Regions from separate parts of the Lysinibacillus sp. JNUCC 51 genome, predicted to be linked through region 1. Evidence: riboswitches for the same ligand, from Rfam matches in the RefSeq annotation. Region 1 holds a riboswitch; the other holds the start of a gene.
What was found. A riboswitch is a leader RNA that binds a small molecule or an ion and turns the genes downstream of it on or off. The one in region 1 is predicted to bind cyclic di-AMP.
Positions count from the first base shown of each region.

Region 2: linked by a shared signal. The riboswitch ahead of JNUCC51_RS19645 (TrkH family potassium uptake protein) and the one ahead of JNUCC51_RS10400 (APC family permease) in region 1 are both predicted to bind cyclic di-AMP.

Region 1 is NZ_CP065545.1:2,166,871-2,176,800, forward strand. Features, by position in the region: gene JNUCC51_RS10400 (APC family permease) at 1-1,600, opposite strand, end outside; cyclic di-AMP (ydaO/yuaA leader) riboswitch at 1,776-1,927, opposite strand; gene JNUCC51_RS10405 (Nramp family divalent metal transporter) at 2,726-3,991, shown strand; gene JNUCC51_RS10410 (ABC transporter permease) at 4,349-5,038, opposite strand; gene JNUCC51_RS10415 (ABC transporter ATP-binding protein) at 5,031-5,954, opposite strand; gene JNUCC51_RS10420 (sensor histidine kinase) at 6,092-7,027, opposite strand; gene JNUCC51_RS10425 (response regulator transcription factor) at 7,032-7,724, opposite strand; gene JNUCC51_RS10430 (serine hydrolase domain-containing protein) at 7,786-8,712, opposite strand; gene JNUCC51_RS10435 (amino acid permease) at 9,150-9,930, opposite strand, start outside.
Region 2 is NZ_CP065545.1:4,072,239-4,092,891, reverse strand. Features, by position in the region: gene dnaG (DNA primase) at 1-63, opposite strand, end outside; gene JNUCC51_RS19730 (pyruvate, water dikinase regulatory protein) at 270-1,082, opposite strand; gene ccpN (transcriptional regulator CcpN) at 1,102-1,734, opposite strand; gene JNUCC51_RS19720 (glycine--tRNA ligase) at 2,360-3,745, shown strand; gene JNUCC51_RS19715 (HD-GYP domain-containing protein) at 3,796-5,541, opposite strand; gene recO (DNA repair protein RecO) at 6,295-7,089, opposite strand; gene era (GTPase Era) at 7,221-8,138, opposite strand; gene JNUCC51_RS19700 (cytidine deaminase) at 8,125-8,538, opposite strand; gene JNUCC51_RS19695 (diacylglycerol kinase family protein) at 8,646-8,996, opposite strand; gene ybeY (rRNA maturation RNase YbeY) at 8,997-9,470, opposite strand; gene JNUCC51_RS19685 (HD family phosphohydrolase) at 9,479-11,599, opposite strand; gene JNUCC51_RS19680 (PhoH family protein) at 11,914-12,870, opposite strand; gene JNUCC51_RS19675 (sporulation protein YqfD) at 12,873-13,991, opposite strand; gene JNUCC51_RS19670 (hypothetical protein) at 13,981-14,241, opposite strand; gene JNUCC51_RS19665 (YqfB family membrane protein) at 14,296-14,772, opposite strand; gene floA (flotillin-like protein FloA) at 14,799-15,803, opposite strand; gene JNUCC51_RS19655 (NfeD family protein) at 15,807-17,135, opposite strand; gene rpsU (30S ribosomal protein S21) at 17,435-17,608, opposite strand; cyclic di-AMP (ydaO/yuaA leader) riboswitch at 17,854-17,996, shown strand; gene JNUCC51_RS19645 (TrkH family potassium uptake protein) at 18,139-19,476, shown strand; gene JNUCC51_RS19640 (potassium channel family protein) at 19,501-20,160, shown strand; gene JNUCC51_RS19635 (manganese catalase family protein) at 20,209-20,653, opposite strand, start outside.

The DNA.
Region 1 (9,930 bases):
AATAGTATGTTACAAGGCGTATATCTGGCTGCCAAGCTTTCCATTTCTCCTCAAATGCTTTTGCTTCTGCTTGATCGAAGGCTACATAAAAGGCAATAATTTTATCAACGTTTAATGTCTGCGCGTAATGTATTGTATTTTCGACTACTTTCGTAATACCTGCAACAGGGACAATGAAAACATTACCCTCAACATTCGGTAATTCCACATTATCTAATCTTAGCTGTTCACCAACTGTTTTGTAATGATGTTTAATACGGTGGAACGTCCAAATAATAATTGGTAAAAAGATAAATACTGGCCATACTTGAGGCAATTTTGTCACAAAGAACATCATGGCTACAATAAAGGAAATGATCGCACCAACCGTATTGATCATAAATTTAGCAAGCCAACCTTTTGGTTTTTCACGCCACCATTTTCTCATCATTCCAGCCTGCGCTAAAGTAAATGGAATAAACACACCTACTGCATAAAGTGGAATCAAATGCTCTGTTGTTCCACCAAATAAAAAGATTAAAACAATGGCACCTAACCCAAGCATCATAATGCCATTTGAATAACCAAGTCGATCCCCACGAATTTGGAATATTCTTGGGATAAAACCGTCCTTCGATAAATTGACAGCCAGTAAAGGAAAGGCCGAATAACCTGTATTCGCAGCAAGTACTAATATCATCGCTGTTGTTCCTTGTACTATATAATAAAAAATATTACGACCTACACTTGCCTCCGCAATTTGTGAGACAACCGTTTCTTTCGCATTTGGAGCAACTCCATAAAAATATGCTAGACTCACAATACCGATAAATAACACTGCTAAAATACCGCCCATAGCTAGTAATGTTTTAGACGCATTTTTCGGCGCTGGATCTCTAAAATTAGGAATAGCATTTGAAATTGCTTCGACACCAGTCAAAGCTGAGCTTCCTGATGCAAATGCTTTTAATAATATAAATAAACTAATTCCTGCAACTGGTGTACCGACCTTTGGATGCAACTCTGCAGGAACTTGCCCTGTTACTACGTTATAAATCCCTACCCCGATTAACATCAGCATTACGATCACAAACAAATAAACTGGATACGCTAAAATAGATGCTGATTCTGTAACACCACGTAGGTTTAAAATCGTTAAACATATAACAAAAAACACAGCGATTACAACGTTATAGGGGTGAAGACTTGGAAATGCCGAAGTAATGGCATCTGTTCCAGCCGATACACTTACCGCAACTGTTAAAATATAATCGACAAGCAATGATCCCCCGGCGACCAGACCAGCATTGACGCCTAAATTTTCCCGAGAAACTACATATGCTCCACCACCATGTGGATACGCATAAATAACCTGACGATACGAGAAAATAAGTGCTGTCAGTAACACAACTACCCCAGCAGCAATCGGTAAAGAATACCAAAAGGCAACCGTACTTACTGTCATGAGTACAATTAATATTTGCTCAGGCCCATACGCTACTGATGACAAAGCATCAGAAGATAGTATGGCAAGTGCTTTTGTTTTACTAAGCTTTTGTTCCCCTAACGCATCAGATCTCAATGGTTTACCGATAATATAACGTTTTAATGAGGATTTCATATTCGACACCTTCTAGTTTCATAGAATGTGTTTCGCATTTCTAAATCGATAACACTTTAGCATAATCGGTTTTGTTCCATTCACCGGGGCCTTGTTTCATAAAATGAAGATAAAAAAATCTACAAGCCATCACTAAATAAGACTTGTAGACGTTCATTCGTCTGCCAAGCTCCACTTTTCTGCTCTTAACGCTTACGAGGTTAGCTGTCGGATTCGGGCCTGAGTAGCCCTACCCCTCAATAAATGAAGAGATTCACCCCAAGGATTACCTATGTAATCCGTAACAATTGGGTCCCCCGCGTCTAATTGCTTCAGCGATTTAGAAATTTGAAACTTTTATAATGATGTCATATTACGCCTGTATTAAGAAAAAGTAAAGATGAAGAAAACGGTTACAAAAAATTTATTTTACTTGATATTTTTGTATGCGGGCCCTCTACCATAACGTGCTGAGATTTCAGCTCCGACTGGTTGCTTTCCTAGGAAGCCGCTTCGCTTGTATTTCAGAGTCTCGTGTGTGAAGCGGAGTCGCTAAATCTCACCCTAATCATTCCTCAACTTTGGAGACGATTCTTTACTATTTGAAGAATAACGTTTTAATATTGGTAGAAAATATGTGAATACCCTAATCGGCATAAGTGGTCTGGAATTGGCTTTGTACTTAGGCCTGCACAATGTTTTTTGCTCGATAGCGTAGCGTTAGCAGCAGACATTTGGAACCCGATGAAAAATTATCTAAACCTGCATTCATCTCACCACCTATAGAGGAGGGAGACATTTGTAACTACCTTTTCACTTTCGTTACAAAAAAACAATTGATGTAAGAAGTTAAAAGCCACCTTATAAGTATATTCCCTCTTTTAAAATGGCTAAGTACATTAATCCTTGATCATTTTCAAATGAATCGAATATTTTGCTATTATGCTTCAATACATTATGGTACACAAACAAAAATCAAAGATCTTCAATGACAATTGATTTACTATATCAAAAAAATTTTGAATTAAGTAAAAAATTGAGCAAACTCCTTCACATTTTCTTCTTTTAACTATAAAATAAGTATATATAATTTTCCTCTAGGAAACTTTATTTCACTTGTGATACTCTTTGAAATGAGGGAACAACATGGTTTATAAACGAATGACGAAATCGTCTGCAGAGGCGGTTTTAGATGGAGATATAAAAGGTTGGCGACGAATCTTACCGTTTCTTGGCCCAGCCTTCATCGCTTCAGTTGCCTATATTGATCCAGGCAACTTCGCAACAAATATTACAGCAGGTTCACAATATGGATATTTACTGCTGTGGGTAATCGCCTTTTCCAATTTAATGGCGGTGTTAATTCAATCCTTGTCAGCAAAGCTTGGCATTGCGACAGGTAAAAATTTACCCGAAGTAGCACGTGAACATTTTTCTAAAAAAACTTCTATATTTTTATGGATACAGGCTGAATTGGTCATTATTGCAACAGACCTAGCAGAATTTATTGGTGCGGCACTAGGGCTGTACTTGTTATTCAATATTCCAATGTTGCCTGCAGCGCTTATTACAGCGGTGGGCTCATTTGCTATTTTAGAATTACAACGCAGAGGCTTTAGAGCGTTTGAGGCGGGTATTTCTGGCATGGTGCTTATTGTCGTTTTAGCGTTTGCATTCCAGACATTTTTAGCACAACCAAATTGGGGCGAAGTAACAATAGGCATGTTCACACCGCGCTTTAATGGAGTAGATTCTATTTTACTAGCAACAGGTATTTTAGGAGCAACGGTCATGCCACACGCTATTTACTTGCATTCTTCCTTAACCCAAAATCGTATCGTTGGCCGAAATGATGCTGAAAAAAGACGTATATTCCGTTTTGAGTTTATTGATATAATCATCGCAATGGTTATTGCCGGTGCCATCAATATGAGTATGCTTATTATTGCCGCAGCCGTATTCCATACACAAGGTGTTGTAGTGGAAGATTTAGATATCGCTTATAACGGATTAAAAGAGGCGCTTGGTCCGATGGCGGCAGTGTCCTTTGGTCTTGGACTTCTCATTGCAGGTCTTGCTAGTTCTTCAGTTGGTACACTAGCAGGTGATGTTGTGATGCAAGGCTTTATTAGAAAGAAAATTCCGCTCTATTTACGCCGCGCTGTTACAATGTTACCTCCTTTGGTCATCATTGCATCCGGCGTTAATGCGACTTACGCGCTTGTCCTAAGCCAGGTTATTTTATCCTTTGGTATTGCATTTGCTCTTATACCGCTTGTTATGTTTACAAGTAAGCGTGATATTATGGGAAGCTTAGTCAATCATCGTATTACAACAATATTAGGATGGATTGTCGTAGCGATTGTAGTTACTTTAAATCTTTATTTATTATGGCAAACAGTATTTGGTTGAAAAAATGCCAGCCACAAAACCTCAAATTTGGTTTTGTGGCTGGCATTTCTACATGTAAGGGACTACTCCATAATGTGTGGTTGATTTCCGTTCCGACTGGGTACTTTGCTTTCGCATAGAGCAAAGCTTGCCGGGGGCATCCGATGAGCCGCTTGGGCAACAGGTATTTTTTGCGCGAAAGCGTAGAGCTAACGTAGCGGCAGCAACATGGGTTTATTCTGTGCGAAAGCGTAGTGCAACGAAGCGACAGCAGGATGTTGATCACGAAGCATTATCACAGGATGTGATGCTCTTAGCCTTCGTTCCCCTATCGTTTTAACAATTGTCGCCCCTACTACAATGCGCTATTTTTTACCTTTAAATATCTACCTTCTCAATGTTCCGAAATGATAAGTAGGCCACGCTTATACCGATTATAGCTAAAGTGATTGGTATAAAAATAATATCATACAAGGTGAAGTTACCCGAATTTGATGATACGACCATTGCGATTAATATAGAAGATACAATCGTTGCCGGAATGGAGTATTTTCTCATACCGAAATACAATGGTATTAATGCGATGCATGATGCTGAAACTGCATTCATAACCACAGCGGGAATTCGTTGTATTACGGAAGAGAACGTTACCACATCTGGAAGCAATTGAAAATAACTGCTAACAACACTAAAAATTGCTGTAATAAAAATTGTCGAGAAAATAATTGCACTAAAGGTAAAAAGAACAACTATGCCAAGCTTTGAAGCAATTAGTTTTTTTCTATTGATCGGGTACATAAAGGCTACAGTGATCGTTTTATATTTGAATTCTCCAATAATAAACTTGGCGATTAACACACTACCAAAAATAATAAATACTACTCTTACAAATGTATCTATGAGACCAAATGCCGTCTGATAAGTTCTAAAATCTTGATCTCCTTCTACTTTAGTAATAAATAGAAGCATAAATATAACAGCTAATATCACAAAATCTGCGAAAATAGCTCGTTTTATATATGAACCAATATGATATTTTTTCATTTCTAGACGCATTAAATTAAGCACTAGCGACACCTCCATTGATTAATTTCAAGAAATAATCCTCTAATGAGCTTGTTTTTTTGCTAATGCCCTCAATTTCAATATCATGCTCAATCAATGTTTTAGATAGCACCTTTTGTGAAGCTGTCGATTCATAAATTCGAATACATGTATCATCCATTAGTTTGAAATTAGTAATATTTAATTTACTTTCTATAATAAAGGCAGCCTTTTTCCCATCATTGACAATCACTTCAATATAATCTGCTTGACTACGATTGACAGCATCCATTGATACTTCCTTAATTAATCTTCCATCTTTAATAACCCCAACTGTATCTGCCAATTGCTCAATTTCACCCAAAATATGACTAGAGATAATAATCGTAATTCCATACTCTTTACAAAGCATCTTGAATAGTTCTCGAAGCTCTTTAATGCCAACTGGATCTAGTCCATTTATCGGCTCGTCTAAAATAAGTAATTCCGGCTTAGTAATAATTGCACGTGCAATACCCAACCGTTGTTTCATCCCTAGAGAAAAGTCTTTTACACGTTTCTTCTCAGTGTTTGTTAGTTTCACTAGATCTAGGACATGGGCAATCTCTTTCTTGTCATAATAGCCCATATATTCACAATGTAATTCTAACGTTTCCTTTGCTGTTAAATCTTCATAGAAAATTGGATATTCAATAATCGTTCCCATTCTTTTCAGCACGTCGTATGAGCGGTCCATTAATTTTTCACCAAATATTTCGATATCTCCACTCGTTGGCTTCGTAAGGTTTGTTAGCATTTTCATTACTGTCGTTTTACCAGCACCATTAGGACCTAAAAAACCGTAAATCTCTCCCTTTTTAACATGCATAGTCACAGCAGAAACAACTTCTTTTCCCTCAAACACCTTTGTAAGCTGATTTGTTTTCACAATATATGTCATGTAGATCTCTCCCTTTAATTTAGCTACCTTTATTATAAAAAATGAAACTCTCTAATTTATTACTTGATTCTTACAAATTTCTTAAGGGCAGAAGAAAAGCCTGTAAAGCCATAAAATTGCTCTACAAGCATGACTGCTCAGTATGTTATTCGTTTTAAAGAAACTGTAAAAATGGTCTTCTCATATGGGATACTGGAAAGCTGGATGGAACCCTCCATTAATTCTACAAGGCGTTTTGTAATAGTTAAGCCAAGGCCACTCCCTTGAAAGGATTTATTTCTGGAATCCTCAAGCGTATACATTCTTTCAAAAACATTATCAATATGATATTCGTCAATCCCCTTACCACGATCCCAGACATCAATGAAAATATTAGTATCATCATTTCTTACTGTGAGGCCAATGATGTTTCCCGCTGCCCCATAGGCAACAGCATTTGACAGTAAATTATTCAGAACCCTATCTAACGCTTCTTCATTGCCAAATGCATATACGGACATCTCTGGTATTGCTATATCGATTTCTAGTCCCATAGAAGTGACCATATCGTAAAATGATAAAATATTTTTTCGGCAAATTTCATTAACATTAATTTTCGTCATTGGATAATCTGTATCTCCTGCCTCCAATTTTGCCAGGTCAAAAAATGTATGGATTATTTTTAATACTTCCAATGATTTCGAATGAACGCCCTTGAGCAACCGGCGCTGCTCCTCTTCACTAAGTGATTGCTTCAGCTGTAGCATTTCCGTATAACCTAGTACAACTGTTAAAGGTGTTTTAAGATCATGTGAAATATTGGCTAACATTTTTTTCATAGAGCTTTCCATTTTTCGATGTGTCGCCGATACTCTTTGATTGTGATCTAACAACGCATTCATCGCAATAAGTAGTTGCTGTAATTCTTGATTTGCTGTCGGCACTAAAATCTTTTCGCTCGATTGTTCGTTAATGATTGCTTGCAGTTTTTGATGCATGTATTGAATAGAAGCGTTTTGTTGTTTTTTAACTCTCACCTGAAAAATAATAATGCCTACAAGTAACACAATCATCAGTAATAGAAATATAATCATCTGTTTATCCTTCAAATTTATAGCCGATTCCCCAAAGTGTTTTAATATATAGCGGATTGGATGGATCGTCTTCTATTTTTTCACGCAATCTTCTTATATGTACATTAATAATATTTTCATCCCCATAGTAAGCATCATTCCAAATCAATTGGTAAATTTGTTGCTTTGTAAAAACCCGATTACGGTTTGTCACGAATAATTTTAAGATAGCAAATTCCTTTGATGTGAGTTTTACTTGTTGTCCATTCTTCTCAGCTGAAAAATTAACAAGGTCGATCGATAAGTTGTCTATCTCTACTATATCTTTCTTCTCCTCTACTTGACTGGAGTATTTCGTAGCTCTTCGAATTGCGGCTTTGACACGTGCTGAAAATTCCAGCATTGAGAATGGCTTAGCGATATAATCATCTGCCCCTAATCCTAATCCTAACGCTTTATCAACATCACTATCCTTAGCTGACATAATGATTATTGGAAGTGATGCTTGCTCTCGTATAATCTTTAAAACTTCTAATCCATTAAGTTTCGGTATCATAATATCTAAGATCACTAAATCAAAGTGATTGTTTAAACAATTTTGTAATGCTTCCTCACCATTTACCGCAGAGGTGACAAGGAACCCCTCCATCGTTAAATAGTTTTCCACCATTTCACGAATGGCTTCGTCATCTTCTACTAGTAATATATTGTTTTGCACTTTCATGCACCTCTCTTCTAAAATCTATAAATTTTATTTTATTGGTTTAGCACCATAACGATTATCTCAAGATATAATACTTTATTAATTGAAGCGGTAATAAACTAGTTTCATACAAATCACCTGTGATAGTAATAACTAGTTCTTCCTTTGGCCAAATAAAAATATATTGCCCCCCATAACCTAATGCAAAGAAATATTGATTATCTACCGAAAAAGCTTTAGTTTCATTCTGTTTATTTACCCACCAATGCATCCCGTAATAACCAATTTTGTCATAAGTCATTAAATTAGGCTTTATCGAATGGTTAATCCAATCCTCTGAAACTATCCTTTTCTCGTTATATACACCCTTCTTTAAAACTAAGAGCCCAACTTTCATCATATCTTCTGCCTTTAATAAAAGACCATCTGCCCCTTTACTAATTTTCTTCTTATCCTCGTACCATTGATATTCGAGAATACCCAATGGTTGAAATAAATAACGATTGGCAAATTCTTTTGTTTTCATATTCGTAACTTTCTGCAATATAGCAGAAAGTATATGGGAGCAACCCGAGTTATAATTCATATGCGTACCAACTGGATGCACCATCGGGCGATCTATTATAAATTTTACTATATCAGAATGAAATACCATAGGAGCAAAACAATTCCATTCCCCAAATTCCGGGAAATCTAACCCTTCCGTCATTGTTAAAAGATGATATATTGTCATATCCATTTTACGTTTATCATCTTGCCGTTCGAATAGTTCAGGAAAAAAAGTATGGACAGGTATATGAATAGATTCCAAATATTTTTGATCTATTGCAATGCCAAATAGAATTGAAAGAATACTCTTTGTACAAGAATTAATTTTATGAAGTTTCTGTTGTTGTTTCTTATTTTTATAGTATCGAAATATCGTTTTACCATGACTATTAATCAAAAAAGTATTAATCTTTTCTTTTTTTAATCTATATTGTAAAAATGGGTAGTCTATCATTTTTCCCCCTCTGATTATTTTTCTTCACCTATTGGGCTTTTCCGTGCAGTTATTTTTGCTTTCGGTATAAATAATTGCTGCCCGTTAATAGTGGATAAATTATTTATAATTTGGGCCATCACCAAAACGAGGGGTTGATTTCCGTTCCGGCTGGGCGTTTTTATCGCTGCCGCTTCGCTTTCGCGCAGAGCAAAGCTTCCTGGGGTGTCCGATGAGCCGCTTCGCCTCGCTCCAGTGTCTTATCTAAGACGCTGATTCCCATGGAGTCACCCAGCCTCCACTCCAATCAACTAATAACCAAAAATATTATCAACTACTTGTGGTTATTGATCTATAATTTACCATATGTAATATCTTTGTTTCATATATCTTTTGCAAAATAGTAAAAAAAGCCGTTCCATAACCATCATTCAATGGATTATAGAACAGCTTTAATATTAGTCTTCCACCTTTAAATCACATTCTTTAAGTGGAAGCATTTTTGTTTTATGCTTGATTTTATAGCCAAGCCATAACAGCAAGAAAAGAGGAATACCGATATACGAGACAAGGACTCCGTACCAATCTACTGTATCACCCATAAAGGCATTGTAGTTTTGTCCAATAACAACAATCATACAAACCGTAAAGGCAAATAGCGGACCGAATGGGAACAGCTTTGCTCTATACGGCAATAATTTCGGATCTAAGCCTTGTGCCTCGAATGCTCGACGGAAGCGGTAATGGCTAAATGCAATACCTAACCAAGCAATGAATCCAGACATTCCTGAGGCATTTAGAAGCCACATGTAGACCACACCATCACCAAAGAATGAAGCTAAAAATGCTAGGGAGCCTACAGCTAAAGTCGCCAGCAATGCGTAAATCGGAATACCTCGACGGCTTAGTTTAGTGAAAAATTTCGGTGCATGTCCATCTACCGCTAATTGCCAAAGCATACGAGAAGATGCGTACAGCCCTGAATTCCCTGCTGACAGCATTGCCGTTAGAATGATAGCATTCATCAATGATGCCGCAAAGGCAATTCCTAAACGGTCGAACACCAGTGTAAATGGTGAAACAGCGATATCTTCAGATAATAAACGTGCGTCTGTAAATGGAATCAACAACCCAATTGCACCGATTGCTAAAATATAGAACAAAAGAATTCGCCAGAAAACAGACTTAACTGCTTTCGGAATATTTTTACCAGGATCATCTGTTTCACCTGCTGTTATT
Region 2 (20,653 bases), 1.9 Mb from region 1:
CGATTGTGAGCGAATCTGTTCAATCACTTCTTCAGGAATCTTCCCTGCCAAATCCATCACCATCTTTAAATTACGTTCTAAAACACAATTCGCTATCCGATTTAAAAATCCTTTATTTCTCGACAAAAAAATAGGATTTTTCTCTTAATAAATATTTTTACCACAATTTTATTATTATAAAACAAAAATTAGTTTTTATCTATACTATTTTAAAAACCGACTCAAAAAAACCGCCTCTTACAACCGAGGTGGTTTAAATAATTCTTTTCTTATTTACAGTTCGAGATATGCTCAATAATGACGTTCGCTGTTTCCTCAACAGCTTTGTTTGTTACATCAATAACCTTACAACCAATTTTAGCGACAATTTTTTCAAAATGCTGGATTTCATCTAATATTCGTTTATGCTGCGCATAGATAGCATCATCATTCAATCCAAGAGTCATTAATCTCTCTTTTCTAATTGAGTTTAATTTATCAGGAGAAATAATTAAACCAAAACATTTTTTCGGATCAATTTTCAATAATTCTTCAGGTGGCTCAACTTCTGGTACTAAAGGTACGTTCGCCACCTTATAGCGTTTATGTGCTAAATATTGTGATAACGGTGTTTTAGAGGTACGTGAAACACCAACTAACACAATATCAGCCTGTAATAGACCACGTGGATCTCTACCATCATCATATTTTACAGCAAATTCAATAGCTTCTATTTTTTTAAAATAATCATCATCTAGCTGGTGAACAATTCCTGGTGCTTCTAATGGGAATTCTTCCACAAATGTTGCCATTGTTTTTAAAGCAGGCCCTAAGATGTCGACAGCATAGACCATTTCTTTCTCACACAGTTCATGTAATAACGATCGCATCTCCTGACGAACAAGCGTATACACAATAAATGCATTCTGTTTCGCTGCAAGGCATACAATTTTCCGAATGAGCTCCTCTGATTGGATATGAGGAAAACGACGAATTACCGTGTTTTCCAAACTAGGTCGAAACTGGCTAATAACCGCTTTCGCTACTTGATCACCAGTTTCACCGACTGAATCAGATACAACAAAAACCCGTAGTCTTTTCATGCTGCTCTCCTTCAATTATTTAGACATTCTGTGCAAGTGATAAGAAAGCTCGTGTAATCGTTGTTTTTGTAAGACGACCAACGATTTTCAATCCACCTTCTTGTGGCTCGACTACTGGTAGCGAATCAACTGCTCGTTCAATTAGTTTATTCGCTGCAACAACTAAAGAATCTGATCGCTCACAATATGAAATATTTGGCATACGTGTCATAATTATATGTACAGGAATTTTATTTAAATCCTGCGTGCCAATACTTGTACGTAGTAAATCCTTACGAGATAGTACTCCTGTCAAAAACTCATTCTTATCAACGACAAAGAGTGTTCCAACATCCTCTGAAAACATGAAGCAAATCGCATCATAAACAGTCATTGTTTCTGGTACAACAACTGGTCCTGAATGAAAATCTTTCACCTTTAAATTTTGAATACTATCCGTCAATGTAACGGATGCTTTTTTACCTGAATAGAAATAGCCAACACGAGGTCTAGCATCCAAAAAGCCCGCCATTGTGAGTATTGCTAAATCTGGTCTTAAAGTTGCTCTTGTCAGATTGAGACGTTCTGCAATATGTTCGCCTGTGATTGGGCCGTTTTCTTTCACAATTTGTAAAATGTCTTCCTGACGTTTGTTGAGTTCGATTGGACTCACCGCCTCAAATCTAATAGTGTTATACTTATGCTCAATTATTATATACTATTTTAATAATTATTGCGAAGAAAAGAACTACATGCTACAATATTGACACATACGCTTGCTCTAAATGTATTTTCGAGCGATTTGCGTTATACAGGCGATGATGGGAAAAAAGTATCTGTTCAACTTTAAAGCGAGTAGAAGATGGTGAAAGTCTACATAGTAACAGAGAAAGGGCACTCCTTGAGCTAACTTTTTGAAAAGAGGTTTTAAACAACGCGTTTAAAACAATCAGGGTGGAACCGCGGGTTTTAGCACTCGTCCCTGGGCATTCTTTGTGCCCGGAGACGGGTGCTATTTTTAATTTAGTCCTTACTAAATTAAAAAATATCTCTAGTGAATTATCAATTATGCCTCGCATAATTGCGTCCGGAATCGGCTTTTACTTAGATCTACAAATGTGTTTTGCGCGAAGGCGTTGCGGCAGCGGCAGATGTGTTTTGCGCGAAAGCGTAGCGGCAGCAGCAACAACTTGATGCAGGTCAGTTAGCCTTTATCGCATGGATGCGATGATTTTTGGCAAATTCACTTAAACAAATTTATTGTTCACTCTGTGAAAACTATGAAGGAGGCTATTATTATGGCTAACAAATCAATGGAAACAATCGTATCATTAGCGAAACATCGCGGCTTTGTCTTCCCAGGTTCTGAAATCTACGGAGGCTTAGCAAACACTTGGGATTACGGTCCACTAGGTGTTGAATTAAAAAACAATGTAAAAAAAGCATGGTGGCAAAAATTTGTCCAAGAATCAGAGCACAATGTTGGAATAGATGCTGCAATTTTAATGAACCCAAAAGCTTGGGTGGCTTCTGGTCACGTTGGCAACTTTAATGACCCAATGATCGATTGTAAGGCATGTAAAGCGCGCCATCGTGCTGACAAAATCATCGAGGACGCTGCACTAGCTAAAGGCGATGAAATCATTGTCGATGGTATGACATTTGATCAAATGAAAGAAACGATGATTAAGTATGACGTAGTGTGCCCTGATTGTGGTAAAGCTGATTTTACAGATATTCGTCAATTTAATTTAATGTTTAAAACATTCCAAGGTGTAACAGAATCTTCTACTAATGAAATTTATTTACGCCCAGAAACAGCTCAAGGTATTTTCGTGAACTTTAAAAACGTACAACGTTCTATGCGTAAACGTACACCATTCGGTATTGCACAAATCGGTAAATCATTCCGTAACGAAATTACTCCAGGTAACTTCACTTTCCGTACACGTGAATTTGAACAAATGGAGCTTGAATTTTTCTGTAAACCAGGCGAGGACCTTGAATGGCACGCATACTGGAAAGAATTTTGTAAAAACTGGTTATTAAATTTAGGCATGAAAGAAGAGTCTATGCGTCTTCGTGACCATGAAGACGACGAATTGTCTCACTACTCAAACGCTACAACTGATATCGAATTTAAATTCCCATTCGGTTGGGGTGAGCTATGGGGCGTAGCAGATCGCACAGATTTCGATTTAAAACAGCATATGGAGCATTCTGGTGAAGATTTCACTTACATTGACCCAGTATCAAACGAACGTTATGTTCCATACTGTATCGAGCCTTCTTTAGGTGCAGACCGTGTTACATTAGCATTCCTTTGCGATGCTTATGACGAGGAAGAACTTGAAGGCGATGATAAGCGTACAGTTTTACGCTTCCACCCTGCTCTAGCGCCATTTAAAGCTGCAGTCCTACCACTTTCTAAAAAGCTTTCGGATGAAGCTACTAATGTTTGGGCAGAGCTTCGCAAGTCATTCCCAGTTGACTTTGACGAGTCACAATCAATTGGTAAACGTTACCGTCGTCAAGATGAAATTGGTACGCCATTCTGTATCACATACGACTTTGACACAAAAGAAGATGGTCAAGTTACAGTACGTCATCGTGATTCAATGTCTCAAGTTCGTATGCCAATTACAGAGGTTAAAGCATACATCGAAAAACATCTTCAATTCTAAAATTCATCAGTATATAAAGAGGGAGTTGCATTTTAAGCGACTCCCTCTTGTTATGTCTTTAATAATGAATACAAGCGCTCTTGCATCTTCTCCTCAAATGAAAACCTTTTCATATTCATGCCTACTAAGCTAATAAGTAATTCCTCAATATCTACAAGCGAATAAAAAAGGAATGTTCCTTCTCGCATTGGGCGAACTCTCTTATCTACTGTGGGTTCATCCTCGATAAAGTAAGCTACATTTACGTTACAATGTTCCATTAATTGCGTAATGCGCTGATCATCATCTGGATTAATAAAAAACGGTACAATTTTATCAATATACAAAATACTTTGCACAAGTTTTATGAAGAAATTTTCACGAAGTGAAGTCTCCACAACTAATATAGTTGTTTTCTCATGCTGATAATCCATATACAATACATTTAATTGCTCTTCTAATAGTTTTTTTAATATATTAATAGAATTCTTATATTTTGTAATATCCGTTTGTATTTCTCTTGTTAATAAACGTAGAATTCGAAAGGCAGGTAAAAATATTTTTATAATAATTTCTTTAGGATGTAAATGATCTATTAATTTATCAAAGTAGACTTTTAAGCTATTTTCGTCACAGCGAATTAATTGTTCTATAAATAAGTTAAAAATTTCTTCAAAGCTGTTAGCACGATAATCAATCATTTTCGAAATTTTCACACTATAATTCAAAGGTAAGATCATAGACTTTTGTTCATCCAACAACTTAACTTTAGGTAACGTTGGAAATAAATCATAGACTAGTTCTACTTGTGCACTTCGATTATCAGATAATTGAACGACCGAGTTGACAGGATAAATCCCTAGGCACTCTACAAATTTGTGCATAAATTTCTCGTTATATAAATGTCGATCACGATATAAAACAGCTAATGCATCTGTTGCAGCATATCCCGAATGATATACACGCTTTGATGTCATAGCTGAATAAACATCAATAATTTGCAGTAATTGAACTCCCTCACACATATCGTCCTCACAAAGCTGATTCGGATAACCTTTACCGGCAAAGCGTTCATGATGATCACGTGCTAAATAGGCAATATCCTCTTCCCCATTTCCCATGAGCAACTCATAACCTTTAGTCGTATGTGTTTTAACAATGTCAAACTCATCTTCTGATAATTTCCGTTTTAAATTTAATATTTCTTGTGGTATAAATACCTTCCCAATATCGTGGAACAAATAGCCCGTTGCTAGTGTTTCAATATCCGTTAAACCTAAATAACGTGCAAAAATTGTACCTAAAACGAAAACATCAAATGAATGAACAAAAGAATACTCATCCCATTCTTTTAATCGCATGAGTAATTCATAACGCTGTTTTTTTTCTAAAATTTTTTCAAAAACACCTCGTACATAAGCAGTATCTTGGATGCTTTTTAAAATTTGACCATAGCGTAATTCATGCACGACATTCTCTAATGTAGTCATAAAAAGGTTATTTACCGTATCTTTATACTCATCTACCTCATCCTTTTTATCCAAAAGTGGTGCAAATACATCCCCGTAATCCTTTGTACGTTGAACACTTAAATCATGAACAATTCGGACTGAATCAATTGGTAAATATACAGATAATTCATCTACTTTTCTAAGTTTAAGTAAGGCAATAATTCGTTCCGTTAAAACTAGATCTTTTTTAGCTAGTAAGCGATACTCTGAAAAAATATCTTCAGCTAAGATATCATTTGCTTCAACTTCTTCAATACTTAACGTCACTTTTCTTAGCATATTTTCTGCCACATACGAAATATTCAAGCATTATGTGACTTCCTCCCTCTTTCATAAGACTGCGGTACTCATCTATTATGCCTCAGCACATAATTGTGTCTGGAATCGGCTTTGTGCTTACACAAAGCACTCCATTCTCATTTTATATGCATGTCAAATTTATATAAATCGGCCAGTTTCAACAGGCACGAAACGAATAAGTAATACGAGAATAGTTTAAATATGATCATCTATAACATTTACAATATCATAGATTAAAATGCCTTTTCAACTAGTTTATGGTATTAGAATGAATAGTTAATACTATGTTTATGTTAAAAACTCTTTCGAAATTAGTAATTTATATCCAAAACAATCATTGAACAATAGCTATTAATTTTAATTTTAAAAGATAGAAAGACCTATGTTTCAGAACTTAAAAGTGTATATTTAAAAGTTAAAGTTAATTTTCTATCATAAATAATATTTCTGTAAATTATAATGGTTTACTCAATTTGTCCTAATGGTATTGACGAAAAATTAAAACCAATGTGAGAATATTAACATTTTGACAATATAACTGCTTAATATACAGTTAGAAACATTGAAGATTAATGTTTTTTCTGTATTTCTTTCTACCTTTCGTCTCATTCCAAAAGTTGGGTAGTGGCCTTTGTTATTAAGTATTTTATCGATGATCTTCACTGAAAGACCTTCAGTTGGAACGGAATTAATCTCTACACCACATCGATCCAAAATCGCTTAGTAGTGTAAAAAAAATAAAATGCCAGAAGATCAATATTAATGGTCTTCTGGCGTTTTTTCTTGATTAGGACTCGTTCTTAACTGTAATTCAGGAGTTCTTTCAAGCTGTTCTATAAATTTTTTAGTCTTAAAACGAATTCCTGTTTGTTCTTCATAAATTGTAGTAATTATTTTTTTAATAAAATATTTTGTTTCCTTTTTTAATTCTAATTTCCCAATCTGGTCAATCGGTACAGTATAGAACATCCGGATAAGCTTAAGCTGAGTCGGTGTTAATCGAATGATATAAGGATCATGCTGATAACAACGATGGCACAAAAAACCTCCCTGCACAAAAGAAAATGCAAATTCACCGTCTACTGCACCACAAGCTGCACAAGCATGTAATATAGGCTGTACGCCAGTATAGGGTAACATTTTCCATTCAACGAACAATGTAATGGCCTCCGGGTCGTAACCTTCCTCAATTGCTTGTAATGCTTGAAGGAGCACATCAAATGCAAGTGGCTCTGGTTTCCCCTCCTCTACTACACGCTCGACAAGTTCCATTATGTAACTTGCATAGGCCGTTGCCATGATATCCTCGCGAATATGTCGCATTGAATTGACATGCTCACCTTGTTGCAATGTCCCCATACCGGTATGATGCTGTACCATAAACATGCCATATGTAAATGGCTGTGTCACAGAAGCTAATCTACTAGAAGGCTTTTTTGCTCCTCGAGCCATCGTGGCAACTTTTCCTGCTTCTTTCGTTAGTAATGTTACAATTTTATTTGATTCTCCATAGGCACGCACCTTTAGGACAATTCCTTCCCATTTATGAAGCATCGATTCTCCTCCTTTCAACAAGCCTCGCATGAAAATAGAGCTCTCCAATAAATTATTGGACAGCTCCATTTAAAACTACAGCGATAAATAGGAATGTTGTAAAGTTGTTTCAAGCTTTACAGTATAGCCTATTAATATTCATCATCACGGAAACCGAAGTCACGTAAATGTGTTGATTTATTTCGCCAATCCTTTTGTACCTTTACCCAAAGCTCTAAATACACTTTTGAACCAAGAAGCATTTCAATATCTTTTCTTGCACGTATCCCTACTTCTTTTAATAGCGCACCACGTTTACCAATGACAATCCCTTTTTGAGAATCTCTTTCCACAATAATCGTTGCTGCTACACGAATTTTATCTTCATTCTCTTCATCACGGCGAATTTTATCAATAACAACAGCAATGGAATGAGGTATTTCTTCACGCGTTAAATGTAACACTTTTTCACGAATTAACTCTGAAATAATAAAACGCTCAGGATGATCTGTTACTTGATCTGCTGGGTAATATTGTGGACCCTCTGGTAAATACTTCGTTAATGTTGCTAATAAATTTTCCACATTATTCCCTTGTAATGCAGAAATCGGTACTATTTCCGCAAAGTCATAACGTTCTTTGTAGCTATCAATAATCCCCATTAATTCATCAGGATGAATTTGATCGATTTTATTAATCACTAGGAAGACAGGCGTTGGATTACCCGCCAGCATTTCAAGGATGAATTCGTCACCCTTCCCAAGTTTCTGCTCTGCATTTACCATGAACATAATAACATCCACTTCACGCAATGTATTTTTAGAAACTTTTAGCATAAAATCCCCTAGCTTATGTTTCGGCTTGTGGATTCCTGGTGTATCTATAAAAATCATTTGGCTATCATTTGTTGTTAGTACACCTTGTACTTTATTTCGTGTTGTTTGTGGTTTATCACTCATAATCGCAATTTTTTGACCAATGACACGATTTAAAAATGTTGATTTCCCTACATTTGGTCGACCGATTATGGAGATAAAACCTGACTTATAGCCATTGTTATTTTCCAGCATTCTCTAAATCCTCCGTTGTAAATGCAAACGGTAGTAATTCGCCTACAGACGTTACCGTGACATCACCTTTTAAGTTTGTTAAATATACAGGCATAGATGGTTTGCAAAATTCCATCATCACTTGTCTACAAGCTCCGCATGGCGCACATGGTCCATCCGTATCAGCTACAATAGCAATCGCCTCAAAATCATAAATACCTTCTGACACTGCTTTGAAAAATGCTGTACGTTCAGCACAGTTGGTCATACTATAGCCAGCATTTTCAATATTGCAGCCATGAATAATCGCTCCATCTTTCGTTAAAATCGCCGCGCCAACTTTAAATTTTGAATAAGGTACATAAGCCTTTTCACGCGCTGTTTTTGATTCTTCTAGTAATGCATTCATATCAATTGTCATTAATGTTCACCTCTACATAATCAATTTCGCCTTTGCGTAATTGATTAAATCATAATTTCTCAGTACAACTGCTATTACTTCATGTCCGATTAATAATTTTAGTAATATCAAAACCATTTCGGTATAAATATGAGTAATCCGATTATAGCACTGAATATCGCAAATACAAGTACTGCGCCTGCTGCAAGATCTTTTGCCTGCTTAGCTAGTGGATGGATATTAGGTGAAGCTAAATCTACTACTCGTTCGATTGCAGTATTAATCATTTCAAGTGCAAACATTAGTGCTATTAATAGCAACACAATATACCATTCAATACGTGATAATTCCGTAAAATAGCCAGCAATCAAAACTATTCCCGCACTTAGCAAGTGGGATATAAAATTTTGCTCAGTACAGGCTGTAAGAATACCTTTAAAGGCATACCCAAAAGAGCGCACAAATTTGCGAACATTCATTTACTCTCGTCCTAAGCCGAAAGATTGTAAAATCTCATCCTGCTTACCGAACATCACCTTTTCATCTTCTGGCACCATATGATCATAGCCGAGTAGATGTAAGAAACCGTGAACCGCTAAAAAGCCTAATTCTCGTTCAAATGTATGCCCATATTCCTCAGCTTGTTCTTTTGTACGATCCGTTGAAATAATAATATCTCCTAAAACTCGAGGCATTCCTTCAAACGTTACTTCCATTTCTCCTTCACCTAATTCCTCTAGGGCAAACGAGATAACATCTGTCGGTTGATCCTTATCACGATATTCTCGGTTTATTTCTTGAATCGCTTCATTTGTAACAAATGTCACTGAAACTTCCGTTTCCGGTTCAATATTCTCTAGTTTTGCAGCATGCTGTAAAAGCTTTTCAACAAGCTCCGTATGCTCAGCAGTCACTTCATTTGTTTCATCTGTAAAATCAATTGTTAAAATCATAGATCCTCCTACTTATCTGCCTTTGGATATTCAATTCGTGAGTGGAAAATTCCATTCATCGTTTCACAAAGTACTCTCTCTATACATTTTAACTCTTTTATTGAAATATCGCATTCATCAAACTGATTGTCTTGTACTCGATCATCAATAATTGCTCGTACCAACTTTTGAATTTTCTCTGCATTCGGTTCCTTCATCGATCGAACTGCTGCCTCAACGCTATCTGCAACGCTAATAATTGCCGCTTCCTTCGTTTGTGGCTTCGGACCTGGATATCTGTACTTTGTATCATCTGAACATTTTCCTTCTTCCTTCGCTTTAAAGTAGAAGAATTTTAACAAACTAGATCCGTGATGCTGCAAGGCAATATCGATAATTTCCTGTGGCATCTTATAACGTTTTAGCATTTCTGCCCCGTCAGTTGTATGCGCGATTATAATTTCCGCGCTTTTTTCTGGGGGCAATGAATCATGTGGGTTAATACCAGACATTTGATTCTCGATGAAAAACGCAGGACGCTTCGTTTTGCCAATATCATGATAATAGCATCCTACACGAGCCAGCAATCCATCCGCTCCAATTTCCTCGCATGCTGCCTCTGCTAAGTTCGCCACCATTACACTATGATGATATGTTCCCGGAGCCTCCATTAGTAATTTTTTCAACAATGGATGATTTGGGTTTGATAATTCAATTAATCGCAACGACGACAATACACTAAAGGCTGATTCAAAGAATGGTAAAAGACCCATTGTAAGAGCACCCGATAATAGAGCCGATATCATTGCCGCTATAAAGTAATACATTAACTCTGACAAACCATAAGTAGATTGTGTCATCAGTAAATAAAATGCGATAAACGAAATATTTACTAGCCCTATAACACCTACTGCATGTAAAATATGCGAACGCTTTTCCATACTATCCAAAAAGAATAAGCTCGCAAAGCCGCCAAAAATTATATACAGGGTAATTTCCATCTGCATAACGGATGAATAGCCCTCTTGAAAAATAACACCCGCAGATGCCGCTGTCATAACCGTTATAAGTGCCGCAGCACGTTCATCCACTAATAGCCGCACAAGCATTGTTGCCAATGCTGTTGGGAAAAGGAAGGCAACTGTAACATCGAAGCCACCTGAGACTAGGCTTACAATTTTCATTAGCAGGATGGATAAACTATAAACAATTACTGTAACCAACAAGGCATTATGTTTCTTGTCTACATGTGTATCCCAGCGTTCAAATAAAACAAACATGAACGTCATTTCCAAAAGTATTAAAATAATCAGCCCTGCAATCGGCTTCATTGATGCCTTATTACTCACCATACCCAGAAGCTCTAATTGACGAAACGCCTCATTATCAATGATTTGCCCTTCCTGTACGATGATTTGGCCTTGAAGAATCCGAGTGGGTTCAACCGATTCCTTCGCTTGTTCTTTTCGAATTTTCGTTTGTTCTTCGTTTATCGTCTCATTTTCGATAATACTCATACGTCCAATTAAAACTACCGTATTAAATATTTTATCTGGATAGCCTCGTTGTCCACGAATTTTTGTCTCAAAATCATTTTGACCCGCAAACACATTTTCTGATCGAATGGATTTTTGCAAATATTCCTGCACAGATTTTGATAGTTGTGCACTTGTTCTTTTTAAATCTGCTTCACTTTGTACTAACAAACCCTCTAGCTGTGAATCAGTAAAGATAATTGGCATTTGCTCTGAATCTATGGACTCGAACTTTTTGCGGAGCTTCGTCACTTGATCGGCAATCGGAATAGGTTCTTTGCTACTCTCTACATCCGTCTTTACCTCTAGAACATAGTCAAATAAAGATGTTACTATCGCAGCTCGCTGTTTAGCAACATCCGCAGAAAATTGATAGACTGGTTCAACCGCATTTGCTGCTTTATCTCGTTCTTGTTGCGTTTTATAAGTATCTTCTATCGTTTTAGTAGATCGTACTGTTTCAGGCGCTAGTTGTAATGGTTTAAAATCATATGTAACACCTTTAACATTGCCATACATTAAAGTAAATTGTAGGGCTCCTGTTAAGATGAGAACGACAATTAAAAAGTAGCGGAAGCCTATAAGTTCTGTAAATTTTTTTAATTGTTTCTCCATCTGGCACCTCCTCTTATCTATCTACTATCATACCAATTCAAAAAACTTTTTTCCCGAAAAATGTATAAGAAAGCAAAAAAACAGCTATACATTTTGTATAGCTGTCACAATTTTTTCCATTTTCCAACCATTTTCATGTTTGTTAAATTTTAGATCAGTCGAAAATCTTCGGTGCAGACTTTTTTTAAAACCCGTTGCACCTGTCGCTACGTTTCACTCCGCTTTCGGTGCAGACTTTTTTAAAACCCGTTGCACCTGCCGTTCCGTTTCACTTCACTTTCGGTGCAGACTTTAGAATTGCGCATATCGCAATTCTAAAGTTGCTGTTCTTCGTAGGCTTTGATGATTTTTGCTACGATTGGGTGGCGTACTACATCGCCTTGTTCTAAAATTTGAAAATGTATTGATTTTACATACTTTAGGGTACGCTCTGCTACGATTAACCCAGATTCCGTGTTTTTCGGTAGGTCAATTTGTGTTTTGTCGCCTGTAATGACCATTTTTGAGCCAAAGCCTAGTCGCGTTAAAAACATCTTCATTTGTTGATGTGTCGTATTTTGAGCTTCATCTAAAATAACAAAGGCGTCGTCTAATGTACGGCCTCGCATATACGCTAAAGGTGCAATTTCAATTGTGCCTCGTTCAATTAGCCTTTGAGTTTGTTCTGTACCGTAAATATCGTTTAAAGCGTCATAAAGAGGTCGTAAATAAGGATCTACCTTTTCCTTTAAGTCCCCCGGAAGAAAGCCTAGAGACTCTCCTGCCTCAACTGCAGGGCGTGTTAAAATAATTCGCTTAACGTGCCCGTTTTTTAGCGCCTGCGTTGCCATGACTACCGCTAAATACGTTTTCCCAGTACCCGCTGGACCGATACCAAAAACAACGTCTTTATGACGGATTGCTTGTATGTATTCTCGTTGACCGATTGTTTTTGCACGAATAGGCTTTCCTTTCGTCGTGCGAGCTATTTCTTCATCATAAAGTTCCGCAAAATATTCAATCGTTCCTTTTTGTGTCATTTCAATCGCAGTTGCAACATCACGCTGATCAATATTAATTCCTTTACGAATGACCTTTAGAAGAGCATGTAAAAGGAATGTCGCTTGTTCCTTTGCATCCTCTTCACCAGCAAGCTGAATTTGTTCACCACGTGTAATAATGTGGACTTTTAGAGCCTCTTCGATTAACTTCATATTTGCATCGGAAATTCCGAGTAGCATAACCGCTTCGTTTGGATTATCCACTTGTAATACAGTTAAATGTTCTGACATAATCATTCTCCTTGTAGGCCTTGTATTGGACTGGCAATGTTTTCATTGACTAAAAATAGAACTTTCCCTTCAACTGTACCACTCCCCCACTTTACCTGTAAAAGGTTTTCTTTTTTTATAACCGTTTTCGCAGGTAATGAACGTATTATCTTTTCATGAAGTAATGGTATGAGCAATGAATCTATTTTGGATTCATCAAGCTCTACTTGCATTTTTTTAGTGTACTGCTCCTCAACAATTGAAACATATGGATCGAGCCAGCTTGGTAAATCTTTCTTCTGCACATAGTCAACTTTTTCTTTTTCTTGATGAATGCCTTTCACTAATACACGCCACTGCTTCTGTTGTAGCGTTTCCATCGTTAGCTTTTTGGGAATTTTAAATGAACACTCTAGCCAATAATCAGCGTAGACCTCTCCCTTTGCTCCAACGAAAACCTGATCTTCACCACTTTCAATTACACCACTTACGAGAACATCACCTTCGTAAGCAGTATCGTTAACCGTAATTTTACGTTCTCCATTTTGAATATTAAAGTGAGTAATAACACCACTTTTTGTTGCCACTAAATGCGTCGCTAGTTTCTCATTCGTTTGTTTTGTTTGTTTCGGGGACTCTTGAGGTCGTAAAGTTACACGTCCACCATGCTTTTCAATATGCACCCATGATAGATCTCGATGCCCTTCTAATAGCTTCTGTCGAATGACAGCATCTGAGGGTAAGTCTTTTTTAGAAATGGGTGTTTCTAGTTGAAATGTATCTTGAAAGGTCTTTCCTAGACGTTCCTCCAATTCTGGCGTTGCCGCTTCAATATCAATACGCCAAATAATCTGTGCACATAGCAATGGTATCAATATCATCAACGCTAGACCGAGCAAAGTCCAAAGCTGCGCTCGAAAAACTTGAAGCTCATCTGCATAATAGACAGCCATTTTAAGTCGGAAACGTCTACGTACACGGCGTATCTTTGGTAGATAATGCATAGTTGTTTCAAAAGTAACCTCTTGCTCACGAAAGACAATCCGTTTTAATGGCACATGTTGTGCATGCAATGCTTGAATAAAAGGATGAACATTTTCATGGCGCTTTATACGTATGATAATTGGCCGATTATTCCACATTATCGCTCACACCCATATCCTTTGTCATTTTCATATGAAGCTCCTGCAAATCCTCTACAGAAAGATGTAGCATTTCTTCTTTAAGAGCATTAATTTCCACCGATTTTCCACGCACAGTAATATGATAGTCTGCATAAATAAAAGAGCATGATGAAGAATCAGCATGTAGAAAACGATATGGGCCAATGATTTTTAAAGTATCATATTGTAATAATTCAAGTAGTGGCGTTAATTGAAATAGTTTTCTCATAAAAAATGCCTCCTTCTTCGGCAATATATGCATCGAAAAAGGAGGACATGCTAGTTATTTTCTTTTTGCTTTTGGAGGACCTAAAACTTCTGCCATTACAACAGCTTGCATTAATGATTTTTTTGATTTTGGTAATTGAAAAGCTGATTGTGATTTAGCTACTCCCACAACTTTTTTCCCTGCTGCCAAACGACCAATACTTTCTCTATTCGTAGTACGACTCACTTTCTCAGTTGGGATTAACGGTGGAGCTGCGTAGCTTGGAACGTCCTTTTTCACTGTTTCTTCGACAATTTTTTTCGGCTCTTCAACTTGAGGCTGTTCATTTTTCCATTCACCTAAAAATTCACGTGCAAAATCCTCAAAACTTTGTGGTTTAGAAGTAGGACGTCGCTCTTGAGTCATCTCAACAGGAGGCTCAACATGTGAATTCTTATTAAAAGGTGGCATTGGTTTTTGTTCTTTCTTTTTTGATTTACCGAAAATAGAGCTGACTATGGCAATTATCACAACTATAATTAATTGTTCCATTTATTAGTACCGCTCCTTTCAGTTTATTATTCGTTAGATTCATTTGTTTCTGATTTATCTGAGCTTACTTTAGAAATTGAGTCTCTCATAGCTGTATCTGCTTGAATGTTGCGGTAGTTCATGTAATCCATAATACCAAGATTACCCGAACGTAGAGCTTCCGCCATCGCCTGTGGTACTTCAGCTTCTGCTTCTACTACTTTTGCCTTCATCTCTTGTACGCGTGCAATCATTTCTTGCTCGTTCGCTACAGCCATTGCACGTCGTTCTTCAGCTTTCGCTTGGGCAATGTTCTTATCTGCCTGCGCTTGTTCAATTTGTAATTCAGCACCGATGTTTTTGCCGATATCAACGTCTGCAATATCGATCGATAAGATTTCAAATGCCGTACCAGAATCTAAGCCTTTTGATAATACAGTTTGAGAAATCATATCAGGATTTTCAAGAACTGTCGTATGACTAGATGCACTACCAATTGTAGAAACGATCCCCTCACCTACACGGGCAATAACCGTTTCTTCACCGGCACCACCGACTAAACGTTCAATGTTTGCGCGCACTGTAATACGTGCCTTCGCTTTTACTTCAATACCATTCATAGCAACACCTGCAATAAATGGCGTTTCAATGACTTTCGGGTTAACAGACATTTGTACAGCCTCTAATACATCACGACCCGCTAAATCAATTGCCGCACAACGTTCAAATGTTAACTCGATATTTGCACGATGGGCTGCGATTAACGCATTGACAACTCGGTCAACATTACCACCTGCCAAATAATGACTTTCAAGTTGATTTATTGTAACAGGTAACCCTGCTTTATGTGCTTTAATTAATGGGTTCACAATTCGTGAAGGGATTACACGACGTAAACGCATACCGATTAATGTGAAAATACTAACACGGACACCTGCAGCAAGTGCAGAAATCCATAGCGCCACTGGTACAAAGGTAAAGAATACCGCGACAACAATGAATAATATGACTAGCCCTGCAATTGGACCTATTAAAGCTAAATCAAATCCCATTTGTTATTCCTCCATCTCTTTTTCTGTTTGTCTCACAACAATACGTGAGCCCTCTACTTTAATAACTTCTACATGTTTCTCAGCATCAACATAGCCACCTTCCGATACTACGTCAATGCGTTCATTACCAAATAGCATTGTACCTGCTGGACGAAGTGGTGTAATCGTTGTACCCACTTTTCCGAGTAGCTCTGTACGATTCACGTTAGATACATAGCCCTCTTCCGACGTTGTCGCATCCATCAAGACCAACTTGTTTAAAACATGCAATTTTTTACCGAAAAATTTCATCAGAATCACCATTCCTATTATCGCTACAACAAGCGCAATGAAAATCGCTATAATCATTTGCATCATGTTCGCACCTGCCAGTATTAGACTTAGTAAGATTAGTACACCACCTAAAATACCAACAATACCTCCGGGGACAAAAAATTCCGCAATAACGAGCAACAAACCTACAATAAATAAAAGTAATGTTTCATAACCTGCCAAGCCTGCGACCATATGACCGAAGAAAAATAATCCAAGTGCTGACAGCCCCATTATACCTGAAACACCAAAACCTGGCGAATATAGCTCAACTACAAGTCCCAAACTTGCAATCGACAATAAAATTGGAACTATAATCGGATTCGTAATAAAACGAGCAAGTTTTTCAGCAAAAGTAGGTTCAATTGGAACGATATCACTACCATTTAATTGCGTTACTTTTAAAAGATCTTGGAAATTCGAAACCGTCTCATTAGAATAACCAACCTTTTTTGCCTCCGAAGCAGATAAAGTTAATAAATTCCCTTCTCCCGCTCGAAATTCTGGTAAATCAACAGATGCATCAGCCATTGCTCGTGCATATTTCGGATCGCGTTTTTTCGATTCTGCAGCTGCCTCCATTTGAGCAACCCACGCACTATGAGCCTTTAAGTCCGCCGCATTTCCTGCTGAGTCAATTACTGCAGCCGCCCCGATCGTTCCATTTGGCACCATATAGATTTCATCCGCATGTAAGGCTAAAAAGGCACCTGCAGAATGCGCGTCTTTGTTAATATACGCTATCGTACGTATATCCGTTGCATCCATAAGCATTGCAATATCACCTGCTGCATTCACGAAACCACCAGGCGTATGAATGTCTAAAATAATCGCCTCTGCATCGTTTTCTTCCGCCTCTTTAAAAGCTCGTTCTAAAAATGCGTGAAGTCCTCGTTCTACTTCATTATGAATAGGTATGTGGTAGACCTTACTACTTGCAAAAGCAGATGTTAATGGAAACGCTAACAAAAATGTCACCCAAATAACTAATAAATAGCTGAGGATTCTTCGTCTCCGCATCTTCTTCCCTCCCTTCAAATCATGCTTCTCTCCTGTATATACGACTGACTATGCAAAAAGTTTCATAAATCCTAATAATTTTATTATACAGTGAATATTAATTTGCGGGGAATATAACATAAAAGCCGAATGAATCTCAGGGATCACATTCGGCTTCTCCAATATGTACGTAAATTTGAGTTTAAAGTAAAATACCTGAAATTAATCGACATGCGATTAATTCCAGGTATATCTTTGTCTGCTCAGTGAATCATACAATTGCGTGTTATGAACGTAGGGATTTTTAATGGGAAATTAAATTACCACTTACGTTTACGTGCAGCTTCTGATTTCTTTTTACGTTTAACGCTAGGTTTTTCGTAGAACTCGCGCTTTCTAACTTCTTGAATTGTACCACTTTTTGATACAGTACGTTTGAAGCGGCGAAGAGCATCTTCAAGCGATTCGTTTTTGCGAACGACAGTTTTTGACATCTCTCTTTCCCTCCCTCCGAACACACGTCAATACACAAGTAGGCAAATAACCAACTGTTGTGTACTAAAGAATTATAACGTATTGTCTAAAAATGGTCAATAGAAAGTACACGAATTAATCCAATGAATTTTTTTGTTTTATTAACTTAAGAATTTTCAGCTTGTTTTTGGACCACAATAAATATGTCTATCTAAAATTTATGGTTTACAAAAAATAGAATATGGGCGTAGAATAATCACATTCAATTATATATTCGCCAAATCTCAATCAATAATGAGAACGGAGGACCCAGTATTTTGGGGTTAATTCTGCATTTGCAGAAGGAATGTGAATCTCTTTCGCCATTCTACCCGTCAGCTAACTTCGTCGGCTAAAGCGAAGGAGGTCATGTTAGACCACCAATATTAGTATGTTTATTTTTATGCCTACATAATCCTAAAACATGCAATAAACAGTTGGTCTTTTTTTATGTCAATTTAACATTTTAAAGATAAACTCAAAATTTTTTCAAAACATTGAGGAGAGTAAGATGAAAACAGCTAAAAATAAATTAAATCCTCCTAAAATACTCGTGCTGGGCTTTGCAACTATTATCCTTATTGGAGCGTTTTTGTTAACTCTTCCTATTGCAACGGAGAATGGTGAGGGACTGTCATTCTTAAATGCCTTATTTACCGCTACTTCTGCCACGTGCGTAACTGGACTGGTTGTTGTAGATACTGGCGATACATTTTCTACATTTGGAGAACTAGTTATTTTATTTCTTATCCAAATTGGTGGATTAGGCTTTATGACATTTGCAACATTATTATTTTTACTATTAGGAAAAAAAATTTCTTTAAAAGAAAGACTTTTATTAAAAGAAGCCTTTAATAATATTACAATGGCTGGTCTTGTTCGACTGGTTAGAAGGATACTATTATTTACTGCACTAATTGAATTAATAGGTGGTTTAATTTTATCTATCCGTTTTTCGTTCGATATGCCTGTAGGTAAAGCTATATATTTTGGCTTCTTTCATTCCATCTCGAATTTTAATAACGCTGGATTTGATTTAATGGGAGGCTTTAATGGGTTGACCGAATATGTAGACGACCCGTTTATCGTTTTAACTATTTGCGCTCTCATTACAATTGGTGGATTAGGGTTTATTGTCATAAATGAACTCTATGAATATCGGGAAACAAAACGCCTTTCCGTGCATTCAAAAATTGTATTATCCACAACGCTTATTTTAACAATTGGATCTACGATTTTAATTTTCTTATTTGAATATGGAAATAGTAAAACCCTTGGACCTTTGTCTGAATGGGGCAAAGTTCTTGGTTCATTATACCAAGCAGTTACCCCAAGGACTGCAGGTTCTAATACCCTTCCTATAGGAGACTTAACACAATCTACATTATTTTTAATCATCTTGCTGATGTTCATTGGAGCAGGTTCTGGCTCCACTGCTGGGGGAATAAAAATAACAACCTTCGCGTTATTAGTTGCTACGATGTGGTCACAAATTAGAGGAAAAGAAGATGTTGTCCTTTTTAGACGTAGAATAGTTAACGAAACAATTTTAAAAGCATTAACAGTGACAATGTGTGGAATGATGATTGTTATATTCGTCACGTTTGTCTTAAGTATTATTGAGCAAGGACATAATTTTATGATGTATTTCTTTGAAGCCACCTCTGCTTTTGGTACAGTTGGACTATCGATGGGATTAACTCCTGAGCTATCACCCGGTGGTCGACTAGTCATCATACTTACAATGTTTGCAGGTAGATTAGGTCCATTAACAATTGCTTTTGCCATAGCAAAACGACGGAAATCTGAGGCATTCCGTCATCCTAAAGGAAATATTATGATTGGGTAATCACATAAAGGAGAGTTAAGTGCAATGACGATCAAACAATATGCTGTAATTGGCCTAGGTAGATTTGGAACAAGTGTAGCTCGCAGATTACATGAAGCTGGGCAGGAAGTTTTAGGAATCGATATTAATGAGGAAAGAGTCGAAGATGCCGAACTATATGTTACACATGCAGTAGTCGCAGATACGACAGAAGAAAAAGCTCTTACATCTTTAGGAATAGGCAATTTCGATTATGTCATCGTGGCAATAGGCAATGATATGCAATCGAGCATTTTAACCGTATCATTATTAAAAGAACTCGGAATCAAAAAAGTGATTGCAAAGGCTCTTGGAAAAAGACACGGGCAAGTTTTAGATAAAGTAGGAGCTGACTGGATTATCTATCCTGAAAGGGATATGGGAGAGCGAGTTGCCAATCAGCTTCTCTCACCTAATATGCTAAACTATATTGAATTATCAAAAGAATACAGTATAGAAGAAATTATGATTCCTTCAAAGATGGCTGGACAAAATCTTCGAGATTTAGATCTTCGTGCAAAGTATAATGTAAGTGTCATTGCCATTGTTCGAGAAGAGGACATTATTATCATTTCTCCCTCCCCTGAGCAGCTTATTGAAAAGGAAGATATATTAGTAATGATTGGTTACCAGAAAGATCTTGCTTTATTTGCAAATATTGAATAGTAATCAAATAGGCTGTGTCAAAAGGAATTTTCTTTTGACACAGCTCTTTTAAAAGACTTTCTTGCTATCCCTATCGTCTTTTAAAATCTCTACAGCCTCTCTGAAACGTAAGGAATGGACGATTTCTCGTTCGCGTAAAAACTTCAAGCTATCATTCAAATCAGTGTCATCTGATAAATCAATAATCCACTGATATGTCGCTCGAGCCTTTTCTTCAGCTGCAATATCCTCATACAAATCAGCAATCGGATCCCCTTTAGCCTGAATATAAGTTGCCGTAAACGGTGATCCAGCTGCATTCTGATAAAATAATGCCCTGTCATGATTGACATAATGCTCTCCAAGACCTGCCTCTTTAAGCATCTCTGGAGTGGCATCCTTCGTAAGTTTATAAATCATCGTAGCAATCATTTCCAAGTGAGAAAATTCCTCAGTAGCTATATCTGTTAACAGACCAACCACTTTATCAGGAATAGTATAGCGCTGATTCATA